2 regions of the Paenibacillus sp. MZ03-122A genome follow, and region 2 is predicted to be linked to the other one. Evidence: riboswitches for the same ligand, from Rfam matches in the RefSeq annotation. Region 2 holds a riboswitch; the other holds the start of a gene.
The links. A riboswitch is a leader RNA that binds a small molecule or an ion and turns the genes downstream of it on or off. The one in region 2 is predicted to bind ZMP and ZTP.

Region 1 (3,417 bases), on a different contig from region 2:
GACGAGCATGCCGCCGGTTACGCCGGAGAACGCGTCTACACGCTAGGCAAGCTGGACGCGCTCCATGAGGCAGCGCAGCGCCTGTACGGCGTACTGCGTCGCTGCGACGAGGACGGCGTCACCTACATTTTGGCGGAATCCTGTCCGCCGAAGGGATTAGGAGACGCCGTCATGAACCGCCTGCTTAAAGCGGCAGGTCACCGAATCGCCCGCTTGTAGCTTCTGTCGAATCAGAGCCTCTTATATTAAATTTTCCTCCCTCCTCGTCTCGGTATTGGGTACTTTCAGTACATGCTTGTACTGATTTGCCCCTTGTCCGCATAACGTGTACAAGAACAGACGGATAATGGAGGGATGGAGTATGCTGGCAGCCTCTGCCCATGCCGGGCAGGTTGTAACGATTCTGATCATGGCGGTAGCGCTAGGAATGGATGCGTTATCGCTGGGTGTAGGGATCGGCATGAAGGGGATACGCCTGCGAGACGTGCTGCGCATCAGTACTGTCATTGGCTTTTTTCACATTCTGATGCCATTACTGGGAATGTTCACAGGCCATTATATGAGTTCTTTATTAGGTCATGTGACGGCCTACTTCGCAGGGGGTCTACTCATCCTTTTGGGCGGGCATATGGTGTATAATTCCTTTAAAGGAGACGGCGTACAGGTATTGGATCATCGTTCGCCTTTAGGCCTTTTGCTGTTTGCACTTGGGGTGAGCGTTGACTCATTTTCTGTAGGAGTGTCACTGGGTATGTTCCAAAGTGATCTGGTGCTGTCCGTTCTGGCGTTTGGTTTTTGCGGGGGAGCAATGGCGATGCTGGGCCTGCTGCTGGGTCGCAAGGTCAGCCGTAATCTAGGAGATTATGGGGAAGCAGTGGGTGGTGCCATTTTGTTGGCATTCGGCTTTATGTTTATGTTTTGATTTTAGTGTAGACAGTGTAAAATAAGTGCAGGGTTATCGTAAAGGATTAGGATTATAGTAATCCTCTGTTTATATATTTTTTAACATACGGGGGGTGAAAACGTTGAAGAATATCTTATTCGTATGCACAGGAAATACCTGTCGCAGTCCAATGGCTGAAGGCATGCTGCGTAAGTTGGCTGCTGAGCATGGGCTAGAACTGGAAGTGCGTTCTGCGGGAGTAGCCGCGATGGAAGGCACACCGATATCCCGACATGCAGAGGCGGTTCTACGTGATCACGATATATCCGATCAGATCACTTCAACCCCTTTGAGCGACGGGCTTGCCGGGTGGGCGCATCTGATCTTAACCTTGACGCAAGGACATAAACAGCACGTAATTCAACGCTTTCCCCAAACGGCGGGCAAAGTATTTACACTTAAGGAATATGTGGAGAACCGGGATGCGGTGTTGAATGATGTACAGGAGTTGGATGGTTTATATGCTTCACAGCAGTTGATGGCTTCACTTGGACAAGAGCTATCGGCGCAGGAGCGTGAACGAATGATTGAATTACACCAACGGATTCCGGGCTTTGATATTTCAGATCCGTTTGGCGGTTCGCGAGAAGACTACGATGTCACAGCTGCGGAAATCCGTACGGCGCTGCATAAGCTGCTGGACAAGCTAAAGGCTTCTTCCGAATAAAATTAGTATTACTCATCTGTTTTGTACGGAATCTGTTGATTTTCGGCCGCTAATCCGTTAAGATAAGGTGGAAAAATGAGAATCCGATGTAACTGGCGACAAAAGTGGGATTAACCACGATGGAGCATCGGATATACGGCCGGTCGCCTGGGCAAAAGAGCAATTCCACATAGGTGTGGACTGCTCTTTTTTTCATATACAAGTTATGCCAGATTTTTAGCTGAGAGTTGATTCCTTTAAAGGTTCTTCCATTTTTTCTGCTCGAAATCTGAAACATCGGCTATAATATAGTCAGATTGTGATCAGGAGAGAGTGTGTTGAATTTGGGGCATGAGACCGTGCCTAGTCTCTGAGAGGCTGTTCAACCAAAGGAGGTTCCAATAGTGGAACAATTGGATCATGAGATTTCGCTAGAAGCACAGACCACTTCTGTTGTGCGGGAAATCGCAGAAGCAGCCAGTCTCAAGGCTGGTCGCCTGCTGGTTATTGGCGTTAGCACAAGTGAAGTGGCTGGAAGTCGGATTGGTACGGCGGGAGCGCTCGATGTGGCTCAGCAACTGTTGTCTGGAGTAGAGTCCGTTCGCAGGGAGTATGGCTTTGATGTGGCGTTTCAATGCTGTGAGCATTTGAACCGAGCGCTGGTCGTTGAACGGGCTGTGCTGGAGCGACTGGGACTGACGGAGGTTGCAGCTGTTCCTGTTCGTACAGCAGGAGGCTCTATGGCCACTATCGCCTATCGTTCTATGAGTGACGCGTGTTTGGCGGCGAACGTGCAGGCTCATGCCGGGATAGACATCGGCGAAACGCTGATTGGCATGCATCTGCGACCCATTGCTGTTCCATTTCGTCCAAGTCTTCGCTGGATTGGCGAAGCACGTGTGACAGCAGCGTTCACCCGTCCTCCACTTATTGGCGGACAACGGGCGGTGTACAGTCTGGAGCAAGAAGTCGGAGGAAACTGCGATTAGCATTTGGCATGGCGGCATGTTTGTACTAATCTTTTTTGCATTGATGATGAGGTACCCAACAGAGGAGCAGGCGTTTGCTTGTATACCCAACAATTGACTATGGAGAGGGAGTAATCAATCATGATGGAACACCTGCGTAAAAGTGACCCGGCAGTGATGGAAGCAATGGGACTTGAACTGAAACGACAACGCCACAATATCGAGCTCATCGCATCCGAGAACATTGTCAGTGAAGCAGTAATGGAAGCCATGGGCTCCGTGCTGACGAATAAATATGCTGAGGGTTATCCGAACAAACGTTACTATGGTGGCTGTGAGCATGTAGATATCGTTGAAGACATCGCACGTGACCGCGCAAAAGAATTGTTCGGCGCCGAGCATGCTAACGTGCAGCCTCACTCTGGAGCACAAGCCAACATGGCGGTGTATCTGGCAGCTCTCAAACCTGGAGATACTGTACTGGGTATGAATCTGGCGCATGGTGGCCATTTAACACACGGAAGTCCGGTTAACGCTTCCGGCTTGTTGTATAACTTTGCTGCTTACGGTGTACGCGAAGACAACTTCCGCATCGACTACGATGAAGTGCGCAAGGCGGCCTTTAAGCACCGCCCTCGTCTGATTGTAGCTGGCGCGAGTGCATATCCGCGTACTATTGATTTTGAAGCTTTTGCTTCCATTGCCAATGATGTAGGCGCTCTGTTTATGGTGGATATGGCACATATCGCTGGTCTCGTGGCAGCGGGAATTCACCCAAGTCCAGTTCCGCATGCCCAATTTGTAACAACAACGACGCACAAAACGCTGCGTGGTCCGCGTGGGGGTCTGATTCTGACTCG
Region 2 (3,417 bases):
TACTATTCGTCGTAATTCGATAGTATCTTCTTTTTGTATCCAATAAGCTATTTTTTTGAAGAAATGTTTTGGAACAGGTTAAACACGGTTATGAGCAGACTAATTCGCTATTCGACTGCGCACCATCAACAAGGTTTGTTCTTTGATCTGTCCGATTTCACGGATGAGTGCGGCTGTCTTGGTCTCATAGGAGTATTTGACGTCCAAGTCTTTCAGCGAAGCAAGATTAATGTCGACGGTAAGCAGGGCAGATTGAGCTGCTGCTTCGAACAGGATCGCGCCGATGCCAAGATCCGAAATCACATTTTTATTGGACATTTCCACAATGTTGTAGGCTTGCGACAATCCGTCCCGGCATACTTCCAGCAGGCGCATGGGTACCTCAATGGCAGCGATCACCGCTGTCTGTAAGGAATGGGTACGATAGCGCTTTTCTTCGTCCGTTTCCTTGGGCAAACGCAGCGCGGTCATGTACTGTTCAAAGGATTGGATGTCTGCGACCATTAGTTCCTCACAATGTGTAGACAATCTTTCCATGCTGCTAATGACTTCCGTGATTGGTTTATGGATGTGCGCATATTTTTCTCCTTGTGAAAGGTTGGCGGTCATGGAGGTCATAGCCGCGCCTAGTGCCGCAGCCAGTGCGGATACACTTCCTCCGCCGGGGGTAGGCGCTGCACTTGCAGCCTCTTTCAGAAAATGTCCGATGGAATGATTCCACGACAGTTCACTCATGAATAGACCACCTCTCTGGAGTAGTGTTGCAGATGTATTGCTTTGAGCAGATTTTTATACAAAATCGCAGTTGTTAAGGTGCCAACACCGCCGGGAACCGGAGAAATGGCATGGACCTTCTCCCCAACGTCTAAAGCGGCATCCCCCACTATTTTTCCCTCTAGCGTCTCATTAATTCCCGCATCTACCAAAATCAGACCTGGATGAACCATATCCTGTGTAATCACATCAGGGCTTCCGACTGCGACGAAGGCAATGTCTGCATGGCTCAGATGCTCTGCAATATCACGTGTTCCTGCATGACAGGCGGTAACGGTGGCATTTTCTCTTTGCAACATGTGGAAAAGGGGAAGTCCCACTGTCTGTCCGATGCCCACGAGAGTGACATTTTTGCCTGCCAATGTGTGACCGTAATGCTTGAGCAGCTCGATACAGGCTTGAGGTGTTGCGGGATATAATCCGGCGTCACCTGTTACGGTAGCCAGCTTGTTATCAGGTGTAATCCCATCAATATCCTTGTAGGGGGCGATGGATTGTTTAATAACGGAGGCGGAAAGATGTTGGGGAAGCGGCAGTTCCAGCATAATGCCATGTACATGGGGTGCATTGTTCAGACTGCCGATCAGGTGCAGTAGCTCGGTTTCGCTAACATGACGATCAAAAGTATGAAGATGAAATGAGATGCCCAGCTTCTCCGCTATTTTTTGCTTGGTCCGGGCATAGTAGGCAGAAGCCGGATCGCCTTCTACCAATAGTGTCGCCAGATGGGGACGGTGTCCTTGCTGCTTCATTTCTTCTACCTGTGAACGGATCGTTGCATATACTTGCTCAGCTGCTTCTTTGGATTTCATGATAATAGCCATAGTCCGAGCCTCCTCTGAATTTATCGCGTGATTTATCAACAGGGTGTCATGGTCTTGTAAACGAAAAAAAAGTATTTGCACAAGGTCGTCAAGACAGACGAATCCTCTGCAAATACTTCTCCCAGGCGAACGGTACGCTTTTTTTGTATGCTCCCTCGTGGTTCATTCCACTGACTTCGCCAGTCACATACAGCGTTATTATAGCTTATATTTTAACAAATAATCATCAGAAAAGAAACCCGCGAACATTTGGAAAAGGGGTTATGTTACTTGTCTATATGACAAATGTCATATACCCGAGCTGACGTTTATGACTACAGCGTCTACAGTCTTCACCTTATACTGAGATTAGATCAACATGTACGCCTAACAGGATCAAGGTATAGGCGTCATTTTAAAGGAGGATCATAATGAGTATGACACAACTCCCATTAGCCCAATTGAAAAAAAATATGGCTCCCTACGAGAAAATAAACACGAAATCCAGCGTTCTGCAACTCATCAATACTTTGGGTCCACTGATCCTATTGTGGTATGCTGCTTATCTTAGCCTGTCGGTTTCGTACTGGCTGACGCTTCCCATTGCCATTGTTGCATCGGGGTTTGTGGTACGGACGTTTATTATTTTTCATGATTGTGGTCATCAATCCTTCTTCAAAAGCCGCAAGCTGAACGACATTGTGGGAACGATTACAGGTATTATTACGCTCTGTCCTTATCATCAATGGAAAAATAGTCATGCGATCCACCATGCAACCAGCAGTAATCTGGATAAAAGAGGCACAGGTGACATGTGGGTGCTCACGGTAGAAGAGTACACAGAGGCTTCCACATGGACACGGCTGGCCTATCGCATATATCGAAATCCTTGGGTTATGTTCGGACTAGGTCCGATCTATACTTTTTTGATTTCCTATCGCTTTAATATCAAGACAGCCAAACGCAAGGAAAAAATGAACACTTATGTGACGAATATATCCATCGTTGCATTGTATGCACTGTTGTGCTGGGCTATTGGATGGCAGGCCTTCCTTCTGGTACAGGCACCTATCTTTTTTGTATCCGGTATGTTGGGCATCTGGTTGTTCTATGTACAACATCAATTTGAGGATTCGTATTTTGAGCACGATGAAGAGTGGAGTTATATTAATGCAGCCGTAGAAGGCAGTTCTTACTACAAGCTTCCTAAAGTATTGCAATGGATTACGGGGAATATCGGATTTCACCACGTACATCACTTGAGTCCCAAAGTGCCAAATTATAATTTGGAAAAAGCACATGAAGCGACACCGTTACTTCAAAAAGCAACCACGATCACAGTGAGTAGCAGTCTGCAATCTTTGAAGTTCCGCCTTTGGGATGAAAATACGAAAACCTTTTTGACCTTTAAACAAGTGAAGCCGCTCCTCAGTAAACGTGTTGCAGTCACGAAACCCATCCCTACACCTGTTGTAAGCACAGAAAGAAAATAGCGTTGTATGAAACTTGGTATGATAAGATAAGGGATATAAGTCATGTGAAGTAGAAGAGGGTGGGCAGGATGCAAAAATGGTATCAGATTTTTCAAAGAAATACGGGACTTAGCCCTTATGTGTGGGTCGTCTTTTATATCCTGCCCTTTTACTACTTTAGCTCTTCATCTACAAGTCATATTATTCTGGGTACTGCTATTATTTTGGTGTTTTTTGCATGTTATGTATTGGCTTTTGTCTCGAAAGGCTGGCTCATATACTTTTGGACCAGTGTACAAATTGCCATATCGATTACCATGACACTGCTGTTTAGCTATATGTATTTTTCCATATTTATCGCCTATCTG

Region 1: linked by a shared signal. The riboswitch ahead of NLX74_RS06370 (TIGR01440 family protein) and the one ahead of NLX74_RS18840 (bifunctional 5,10-methylenetetrahydrofolate dehydrogenase/5,10-methenyltetrahydrofolate cyclohydrolase) in region 2 are both predicted to bind ZMP and ZTP.

Annotation. Positions count from the first base shown of each region.
Region 1 covers NZ_JANAVI010000002.1:513,585-517,001, forward strand. Annotated here, with positions in the region: gene NLX74_RS06355 (L-threonylcarbamoyladenylate synthase) at 1-219, shown strand, start outside; gene NLX74_RS06360 (manganese efflux pump MntP) at 362-922, shown strand; gene NLX74_RS06365 (low molecular weight protein arginine phosphatase) at 1,026-1,610, shown strand; ZMP/ZTP riboswitch at 1,689-1,770, shown strand; gene NLX74_RS06370 (TIGR01440 family protein) at 1,991-2,578, shown strand; gene NLX74_RS06375 (serine hydroxymethyltransferase) at 2,699-3,417, shown strand, end outside.
Region 2 covers NZ_JANAVI010000009.1:108,456-111,872, forward strand. Annotated here, with positions in the region: gene NLX74_RS18835 (cyclodeaminase/cyclohydrolase family protein) at 100-735, opposite strand; gene NLX74_RS18840 (bifunctional 5,10-methylenetetrahydrofolate dehydrogenase/5,10-methenyltetrahydrofolate cyclohydrolase) at 732-1,598, opposite strand; ZMP/ZTP riboswitch at 1,711-1,795, opposite strand; gene desA (Delta(5) desaturase DesA) at 2,009-3,070, shown strand; gene NLX74_RS18850 (sensor histidine kinase) at 3,139-3,417, shown strand, end outside.